DNA from 3 places in the Cupriavidus sp. MPR-AND1C genome. Region 2 is predicted to be linked to each of the others. Evidence: predicted binding sites of a transcription regulator. Region 2 holds the regulator's gene; each other region holds the start of a gene.

Region 1 (3,277 bases), on a different contig from region 2:
GTCGAAGCCCTCGCCCGCAGTGTATTGGTCGACATACTGCGCGACGGATGTCGCGGCGTGGTCGATCGCGGTGGCGCCATAGCCCTCGATGATCGCCTTCTGCGCAGCGGAGCCCGTGGCGTAGACCTGCGCTCCGAGCGCGCGGGCGATCTGCACCGCGATATGGCCCACGCCGCCGGCGCCGCCATGCACCAGCACCTTCTGGCCAGGCTGCACGCGCGCCCGGTCGACCAGGCCTTCCCACGCGGTGATGAATACCAGTGGCAATGCCGCGGCTTCGCGCATCGACAGCGCGGCAGGCTTGCGTGCTAGCAGGTCGGCATCGACCGCGGCGTACTGCGCGAGCGAGCCCTGCAGGCCGCCCACGCCACCGGTCATGCCATAGACCTCGTCGCCGGGCGCAAAGGCCGTCACGCCCGCGCCCACGGCTTGCACCACGCCGGCCAGGTCCAGCCCCAGCACGGCGGGCAAGGGGTGGCGGGCGTGCGCCGCCTGGCCGGCGCGGATCTTGGTGTCGAGCGGGTTGACGCCGCTGGCCAGGATGCGCACCAGTACCTGGCCGGGGCCCGCCACTGGCCTGGGAAGCTGGACGGCCGTGAACGGCGCGCCCGCGGATTCGACGATGAGGGCCTGCATGGTGGGGTGGGACATGATGCGCTCCGTATAAGTTGGCAATGAACTAGCGAAGGGTTGGTGTGACCATTCTTGGCCAGGCCGGCGCGCTCGTAAATCAACGCTTCTGTACTCTTGCCATGCAGTTCTGAATGGGATGGCCTCGTGGCCTCGTGTCATGCCGCCGTGGAAGTGGGTGACGTTGACGATTGCGCGGCAGGCGAAAGTGCCGCAGGCAGCATCACGGGTGCCGTGTGGCGATCCGCCCCCGAGACATTGGTCTGGTGATCCATGGGCAACTTTCCCGTTGACGAAATTCGTCCGGATTTCATTGGGATGCGAATAAAGATCTCGCCGCGCGGCCAGGCCCCACAACGATTTTCACAATTCCAGGGTAAACACGTATCAAGTCGTTGACTTGAAAACGCTACCCCCCGTCCCTATAATTAGCACTCGTTGGGCATGAGTGCTAACAGACCTCTCCCAGCGTACTAATTCTGCTGGCCGTCAGTGCTGGCGGTCATTTTTGTGAACCTAAAATCACTTTTTGTACCAAGGAGTCCGTATGAATCTGCGTCCTTTGCACGACCGCGTGATCGTGAAGCGTCTGGACAATGAAACCAAGACCGCTTCCGGCATCGTGATTCCCGACAACGCTGCCGAAAAGCCTGATCAAGGTGAAGTGCTCGCCGTTGGCCCCGGCAAGAAGGACGACAAGGGCGCTTCGATCGTCCTCGACGTCAAGGTGGGTGACCGCGTGCTGTTCGGCAAGTATGCCGGCCAGGCCGTGAAGGTGGATGGCCAGGAACTGCTGGTCATGCGCGAAGAAGACATCATGGCTGTGGTGAACAAGTAATCCACGCACCCCATTCGTACAGATTTAGGAGATTCAGAACATGGCAGCTAAAGACGTAGTATTCGGCGACGCCGCCCGTGCCAAGATGGTCGAAGGCGTGAACATTCTCGCCAACGCAGTCAAGGTTACCCTGGGCCCGAAGGGTCGTAACGTGGTGCTGGAGCGCAGCTTCGGCGGCCCGACCGTGACCAAGGACGGCGTGTCCGTGGCCAAGGAAATCGAGCTGAAGGACAAGCTGCAGAACATGGGCGCGCAAATGGTCAAGGAAGTGGCTTCCAAGACCAGCGACAACGCCGGTGACGGTACCACCACCGCAACCGTGCTGGCCCAGTCGATCGTGCGCGAAGGCATGAAGTACGTTGCCGCCGGCATGAACCCGATGGACCTGAAGCGCGGCATCGACAAGGCTGTGGTGAACGCGGTTGAAGAGCTGAAGAAGCTGACCAAGACCACCACCACCAGCAAGGAAATCGCGCAAGTTGGCTCGATCTCCGCCAACAGCGACGAAGTGATCGGCAAGCTGATCGCTGAAGCGATGGACAAGGTCGGTAAGGAAGGCGTGATCACCGTGGAAGACGGCAAGTCGCTGGCCGACGAGCTGGAAGTCGTGGAAGGCATGCAGTTCGACCGCGGCTACCTGTCGCCGTACTTCATCAACAACCCGGAAAAGCAAGTTGTCGCCCTCGACAACCCGTTCGTCCTGCTGTTCGACAAGAAGATCTCGAACATCCGTGACCTGCTGCCGGTGCTGGAACAAGTGGCAAAGTCGGGCCGCCCGCTGCTGATCATCGCTGAAGACGTCGAAGGCGAAGCCCTGGCGACCCTGGTGGTGAACAACATCCGTGGCATCCTGAAGACCGCTGCTGTCAAGGCTCCGGGCTTCGGCGACCGCCGCAAGGCCATGCTGGAAGACATCGCCATCCTGACCGGCGGCGCAGTGATCGCTGAAGAAATCGGCCTGACGCTGGAAAAGGCAACCCTGCAAGAACTGGGTCAAGCCAAGCGCATCGAAATCGGCAAGGAAAACACCATCATCATCGACGGCGCCGGCGACGCAGCCTCGATCGAAGCACGCGTGAAGCAAATCCGTGCCCAGATCGAAGAAGCGACCTCGGACTACGACCGTGAAAAGCTGCAAGAACGCGTGGCCAAGCTGGCCGGCGGCGTTGCAGTGATCAAGGTTGGCGCAGCCACCGAAGTCGAAATGAAGGAAAAGAAGGCACGCGTGGAAGATGCACTGCACGCAACCCGTGCAGCCGTGGAAGAAGGCATTGTCCCCGGCGGCGGTGTGGCCCTGCTGCGCGCTCGCGCTGCCATCGCTAACCTGACCGGCGACAACGCCGACCAGAACGCAGGCATCAAGATCGTGCTGCGCGCCATGGAAGAGCCGCTGCGCCAGATCGTGCTGAACGCTGGCGAAGAAGCTTCGGTCGTCGTGGCCAAGGTCATCGACGGCAAGGGCAACTACGGCTACAACGCCGCCACCGGCGAGTACGGTGACCTGGTGGAAATGGGCGTGCTGGACCCGACCAAGGTGACCCGCACCGCGCTGCAGAACGCCGCTTCGGTCGCATCGCTGATGCTGACCACCGACTGCGCAGTTGCCGAAATGCCGAAGGATGAATCGGCTCCGGCAATGCCGGGCGGCATGGGCGGCATGGGCGGCATGGACGGCATGATGTAAATCTGCCGGCCTGCCAAACGGCAGCCTGCTGTACCCGCATCACCCGTAGTAGCAAAAACCCCCGCTGGCGCGAGCCGGCGGGGGTTTTTGTCTATGGGGCGACAGTACCGGCCCAAGGGGCGCCG
Region 2 (3,277 bases):
GCAACTGGCCCAGCGTGGCGGCGGCGCCATTGATAAAGGCCTTGCCGCGCCCGCTGGCGTCGACCGTGCGGCGCAGCAGCACCGTGCCTTCGTCGCCAGTGAGATCGTGTTCGGCCAGCCAGGCGTCGAGCCCGGCCGGGGTGGAAAAGGTGGCGCTGATGCTGGCCCGGGAGGCGCCTTCGCGGACCACGCCGGCGTCGGCGCGCTCACCCAGCACCAGCGCCAGCGCATCGATCAGGATCGACTTGCCGGCGCCGGTCTCGCCGGTGAAGACGGTGAAGCCCGGGGAGAAGTCGAGGTCGAGGGTATCGACAATGACGAAATCGCGGATGGACAGGCTGCGCAGCATCGTGGTCGACGGGTCGGGGCTGGGTGATGTCAGGGGACGGATCTGGTCCGGATCGGTGCGGGCCGGGGCGGATCAGAGCCGGTTGTCTTCGCTCGGGTACTCATGCCAGTGCAGCTTCTTGCGCAGCGTGGCGTAATAGTTGTAGCCGATCGGGTGCAGCAGGTTGACGGTCTTGGCCGAGCGCCGCACCACGATGCGGTCGCCGGGCAGGAGCGAGGTCAGCGACTGCATGTCGAAGTTCACGCTGGCGTCACGCGCCGTGGCGACCTCGATCGACACTTCGGCGTCGTGCGGCAGCACGATCGGGCGGTTGGACAGCGCATGTGGGGCAATCGGCACCAGCACCAGGCCCGACAGGGTCGGGTGCAGGATCGGGCCGCCTGCCGACAGCGCATAGGCGGTCGAGCCGGTCGGCGTGGAGACGATCAGGCCATCGGAGCGCTGGTTGTACATGAAGTGGCCGTCCACCGACACCGCCAGCTCGACCATGCCTGAAATGCCGGAACGGTTGACCACGACGTCGTTAAAGGCCAGCGCGGAGAAGATCACACCATCGTCGCGCACCACCTTGGACTCCAGCAGCATGCGGGTCTCGGACTCGTAGCGGCCCGCCAGCATGTCGGGCAGCACCGAATGCACGTCCTGCAACGGGATATCGGTCATGAAGCCAAGGCGCCCGTGGTTCACGCCGATCAGCGGCACCGGGTAGCCGGCCAGCTGGCGCGCCAGGCCCAGCAGGGTGCCGTCGCCGCCGAGCACCACCGCCACATCGGCATGCTTGCCGATCTCGTCGGGCGCCAGCGCCGGATAGTCGGTCAGCCCGGTGGCCAGGGCAGTGTCTCGCTCGAACACCACATCCTGGCCGTTCCTGAGGATACAGGCGGCCAGCTCTTCCAGCGGGCCCTCGATGCCGGCTGTGGCGTACCTGCCGATCAGGGCGACGGTGCGAAATGGGGCGCGCGCGGCGCCGGGCTTGGGGAGCGAAGACATGCCGGGATTAGACCATACCGCCGTGACCATTGTCAGCAGGAGGGCGCTCGGCGCCGGGCCGGATCGGCGATGAGCCGCCCGAATAGTGAAAACTTGCGTAAAATCAGGAGCATCATGGATGAACGTGCGAAAACGCTTCTCAAAACCCTCATCGAGCGCTACATCGCCGAGGGGCAGCCCGTGGGCTCGCGGACCTTGTCGAAGTACTCGGGTCTCGACCTGTCTCCGGCCACCATCCGCAATGTGATGTCCGACCTGGAGGAAATGGGGTTCATTGCCAGCCCGCATACCTCGGCCGGGCGTATCCCCACGCCGCGCGGCTACCGGCTGTTCGTGGACACCATGCTGACCGCCCAGCCCCTGGATGGCGCGCTCAACCTGGCCGAGCTGACCGGCAAGATCCGGGGCCAGCTGCACGGCCAGCAGCTCGGGCCGCAGCGGATGATCACGTCGGCGGCGCACACCTTGTCCAACCTGTCGCAGTTCGCCGGCGTGGTGATGACGCCCAGGCGCGCCCAGGCGTTCCGCCAGGTCGAATTCATGCGGCTTTCGGACAAGCGCATCCTGCTGATTATCGTTACCCCCGAGGGCGACGTGCAGAACCGCATCATCCAGACCGAGCTGCCGTATTCCCCGTCGCAACTGGTCGAAGCCGCCAATTTCATCAACTCGCACTTTGCCGGCATGAGCTTTGACAATGTGCGCGACCACCTGCGCGGCGAGCTGCAGGCGCTGCGCATGGATATGTCGCAGCTGATGCAGGCCGCAGTGGAGGCGGGCAGCAATGCCATGGCCGAGGGGGAAGACGACCACGTCTTCATCTCGGGCGAGCGCAAGCTGCTGGAGGTGGAAGACCTGTCCTCCAGCATGGAAAAGCTGCGCCGCCTGTTCGACGTGTTCGAGCACAAGACCGGCCTGCTCAAGCTGCTCGATGTCTCCAGCCACGCCCAGGGCGTGCAGATCTTCATCGGCGGCGAGAGCAAGCTGGTGCCGCTCGAAGACATGGCGGTCATCACCGCGCCCTACGAAGTCGACGGCCAGATCGTCGGCACGCTCGGGGTGATCGGGCCGACCCGCATGGCCTACGAGCGGGTGATCCCGATCGTCGACATCACCGCGCGCCTGTTGTCCAGCGCGCTCAGCCAGAACTAGTGTTGGCCCGGCCCGGTCTCACAAACTGCCTGTCCCTCCCCCTCATCCTGTAAGCTCGGCGAGACTTGGCGGTGCGCACGCCCTGTGCCCGCACCGCCCCGCCACACCGGAAATTACATGACGTTCACCCCTGAACCGGCCTACCAGCATGGCCAGGCGCCGCGCACGGCCATCCTGCTGATCAACCTTGGCACCCCGGATGCGCCAACGCCGAAGGCGGTCGGCAGCTACCTCAAGCAGTTCCTGTCCGACCCGCGTGTCGTGGAGATTCCACGCGCGGCGTGGCTGCCGCTGCTGTACGGCATCATCGTGCCACTGCGCTCGCGCGCCTCGGCGATGAAGTATGAGTCGATCTGGCTGCGGGAGGCGCATATGACGGGTTCCCCGCTGCTGGTGCACACCGAGCGCCAGGCTCACGCCTTGCAGCTGCTGCTGAACCAGCAAGGCCATGAGGTGACAGTGGCGTGCGCCATGCGGTACGGCAATCCGTCGATCGGCTCGGTGCTGGAAGCGCTGCGCCGCCAAGGGACCGAACGCATCCTGCTGCTGCCGCTGTATCCGCAATACTCCGGCACCACCACGGCGACGGGCTTCGACGAGGTGTTCCGGGTGCTCAAGCAGTGGCGAAACCAGCCGGAGCTGCGGCTGGTCAAGCATTTCCACGACCATCCGGCCTATATTGCCGCCTTGCACCAGCAGGTGGGGGCATACTGGGCGCAGCATGGCACGCCGGATTTCGCGCGGGGCGACAAGCTGATCCTGTCGTTTCATGGCGTGCCGCGCCGC
Region 3 (3,277 bases), on a different contig from region 2:
CGTGCTGTCGCCGGCGCTGGCCCGGATGCTGGACAGGCGCATGCAGATCGGCTTGCGCAACTCTGCGCATACGGTGGTCAAGATGTTGCAGCCGGTGGGCGCGCACGGCCCGGCCGAGGCGCTGCGGCTCTATAGCTACACCCACCCCGAGTACCGCGAAACCCTGACCGATTATTTCTCGCACGAGCCCGCCAATGTGCTGCTGGCGCGAGGCACCGAGGGCGAGGTAGTGGCGGACGCCCGGCGCAACAGTCGCATCGACTGGCTGCACGACGGGCATCAACGCACCTTGGTCGACCCGACATCGGGCTCCATCGTTGATGTGCCGGAATTGCCGCCCGGCAATGACGTGGACCAGACTGCGGCCTGGATCCGCCTCGTGCTGGACGGCAAGGCGCCTGTGCCTGCCCCGATCGCCACGCAGATCGACGCCATCCGCGACTGCCTGCAGCAAGGCACGCGCGTGGCTTGGGCCAGCCCGGTCTGAGCGTGGCCCGGCGGACAGACGCCTTTAGCGCTTGCGCTGTGGCAGCGGAATGCGATCGGTCTCGCCCGGCACGCGCGGGAACTGGTCATCCTCCCAGCGCTGGGAGGCTGCTTCGATCGCTTCCTTGGTGCTGGCAACGAAATTCCAGAAAATAAAGCGATGACCGTCGGTCGGGTCGCCGCCAAGCAGCATCACGCGCGACGCCACCTGCGCCGTCAACGTCACAGGCTGGCCCGGCACCAGCACCGCCAGGTGCCGTTCGGGCAACACTTCGCCGTCCAGGGCGATGGTGCCATCCACCGGGTAGACGCCGCGCTCGGCGTGCTCCGCCGGAATCTCGAGGCTGGCGCCCGCCTCGAGCTCAATGGCTACGTAGAGCGTGCGGCTGAACACCTTCACCGGCGCCTCGGCGCCAAACGCGTCGCCCGCAATCACCGTCATGCGTACGCCGGGGCGCTCCAGCTTGGGCAGCGTCGCGGCCGGATGGTGATGAAAGGACGGCTCGACGTTCTCGTGCTCCTTGGGCAACGCCACCCATGTCTGGATGCCGTGCAGGCGCGGCCCGGCATCGCGGGCGGACTGGGGCGAGCGCTCCGAGTGCGCAATGCCTTTGCCAGCCGTCATCCAGTTCACGTCACCCGGCTTGATGACCTGTTTGCTGCCCAGGCTGTCGTGGTGAAGGATCTCGCCCTCGAACAGGTAGGTGACCGTGGCCAGGCCGATGTGGGGGTGTGGGCGCACATCGGCGCCTTCCCCTGGCGGCATGGCGACCGGGCCCATGTGGTCGAAGAAGATGAATGGGCCGACAGTCTGGGTTGCCGCGGCGGGCAGCAGACGGCTCACGGCAAAGTCGCCGAGGTCACGGGTATGCGGCTTTAACAAGTGCTCGATGACAGACATGATATTCCCCGGTTTGGTCAATGCTGGCGCTCAGCGCCACTGAGACAAATGAAAAGAGTGTAGCTGCTAGCGAAACACAGCATCTCAATTGGCGACAGAACCGGCAGGGGCAGCGGCCTTCTAATCATTGTCGGATCGTTCGCGCACCCGCGTGAGATAGTGGCCTCGTCACATCCCGCAAGATGTCGGATTAAAATACTATGTAGAAGAACCATTCGATTACCAGGAACTATCAACCCTATTGACACTCCAAGTTAGCAGTCCCCCGGCTTGAGTGCTAATATGTGTTGCAATGCAGTGCGAGACCCCCAAAAGGGCCGCACACGCGGGCAACCCACCCGCCGGATGCGAAAGGAGCAATCGAGTGAACGCAGTCCTATCTGCTGACCAGACCCAAATGACCAACCGTCTGCCTGCGGTGCCACAGGGCGCCGGGACGTTTGCGCTGACTTTTCCCGGAACACTGGGAAATATCGACAGCTATATCCAGGCTGTCCACCGTATTCCCCTGCTTACCCCCGAGGAAGAGCAGCGGCTCGCGCGCGAGTTGCGCGAGCACGACTCGGTCGATGCGGCGCGCCGCATGGTGCTGTCGCACCTGCGCCTGGTCGTCTCCATTGCGCGCCAGTACCTCGGCTATGGCCTGCCCCACGCAGACCTGATTCAGGAAGGCAATATCGGCCTGATGAAGGCCGTGAAGCGCTTCGACCCGGATCAGGGCGTGCGGCTGGTGTCGTATGCGATGCACTGGATCAAGGCCGAGATCCACGAATACGTGCTGAAGAACTGGCGCATGGTCAAGGTGGCTACCACCAAGGCTCAGCGCAAGCTGTTCTTCAACCTGCGCAGCCACAAGCAGGGTGCCCATACCTTCACGCCGGAACAGATCGACGCGGTTGCGCGCGAACTGAACGTCAAGCCGGAAGAAGTGATGGAGATGGAAACCCGCCTGTCGGGCGGCGACCTGGCGCTCGAAGGGCAGATCGACGATGGCGAAGAGGACTTCGCGCCCATTGCCTACCTGGCCGACAACCACAACGAGCCTACCCGCGTGATCGAGGCGCAGCGCCACGACCGCCTGCAGGTGCAAGGCCTGGAAGAAGCACTGTCCAAGCTCGACGAGCGTAGCCGCCGCATCATCGAGGCGCGCTGGCTGCAGGTCAACGACGACGGCTCGGGCGGCTCCACGCTGCACGAACTGGCTGACGAATTCGGCGTCTCCGCCGAGCGCATCCGCCAGATCGAAACCGCGGCGATGAAGAAGATGAAGGGTGCGCTGCAGGCCTTTGCCTGAGGGCTTAAGTGCGCCAGAAGTAGAACAGGGCCGGTCTCGCGACCGGCCCTGTTTTATTTTGCCTGCCGGCTTCGCGCCGGCTGCCCGCCTCATGACCGCATCAGGACAGCAGTTGCTTGAGGTCATGCACGATCGGCTCCGGCCCCTGGCCGTGGCGGATAAACAGGCGCAGCTTGCCGCTCGGGTCGAACACATAGCTGCCCGCCGAGTGATCCATGGTGTAGTTGTTCGGGGAGGTACCCGGCACCTTGGCATAGAAGACCTTGAAGTCCTTCGCAACCTTCTGCAGCGCGGCGTCGTCGGCCGGGCGCATGCCCAGGAAGCGCGGATCGAAGGCCGGCACATACTGCGCCAGCAGCGCCTGCGTATCACGCTCCGGATCCACCGTAACGAACAGCACTTGCACCTTGTCGGCGTCCGGCCCCAGTTGTTCCATCACCGCCTTGAGCTCGGCCATGGTGGTCGGGCACACGTCAGGGCAATGCGTATAGCCGAAGAACATCACTACCGCCTTGCCCTTGAAGTCGCCAATGGAGCGCACCTTGCCGTTGTGGTCGGTAAGGACGAAGTCCTTGCCGAACTCACTGCCGCCGGTG

What was found. The regulator HrcA, encoded in region 2, represses chaperone genes, less so after heat shock. The targets are predictions, from matches to a motif close to TTAGCACTCNNNNNNNNNGAGTGCTAA.
Region 1: the regulator HrcA is predicted to act here: its motif matches at 1,059-1,085, upstream of groES (co-chaperone GroES).
Region 3: the regulator HrcA is predicted to act here: its motif matches at 1,642-1,668, upstream of rpoH (RNA polymerase sigma factor RpoH).

What each region holds. Positions count from the first base shown of each region.
Region 1 covers NZ_JBXASU010000071.1:27,670-30,946, reverse strand. Annotated here, with positions in the region: gene AC1RWI_RS28505 (zinc-dependent alcohol dehydrogenase family protein) at 1-651, opposite strand, end outside; gene groES (co-chaperone GroES) at 1,178-1,468, shown strand; gene groL (chaperonin GroEL) at 1,509-3,152, shown strand.
Region 2 covers NZ_JBXASU010000030.1:21,340-24,616, forward strand. Annotated here, with positions in the region: gene recN (DNA repair protein RecN) at 1-349, opposite strand, end outside; gene AC1RWI_RS17630 (NAD kinase) at 422-1,339, opposite strand; gene hrcA (heat-inducible transcriptional repressor HrcA) at 1,454-2,491, shown strand; gene hemH (ferrochelatase) at 2,609-3,277, shown strand, end outside.
Region 3 covers NZ_JBXASU010000130.1:513-3,789, forward strand. Annotated here, with positions in the region: partial or broken gene ybiB (DNA-binding protein YbiB) at 1-487, shown strand, start outside; gene AC1RWI_RS35435 (pirin family protein) at 512-1,387, opposite strand; gene rpoH (RNA polymerase sigma factor RpoH) at 1,785-2,681, shown strand; gene AC1RWI_RS35445 (SCO family protein) at 2,782-3,277, opposite strand, start outside.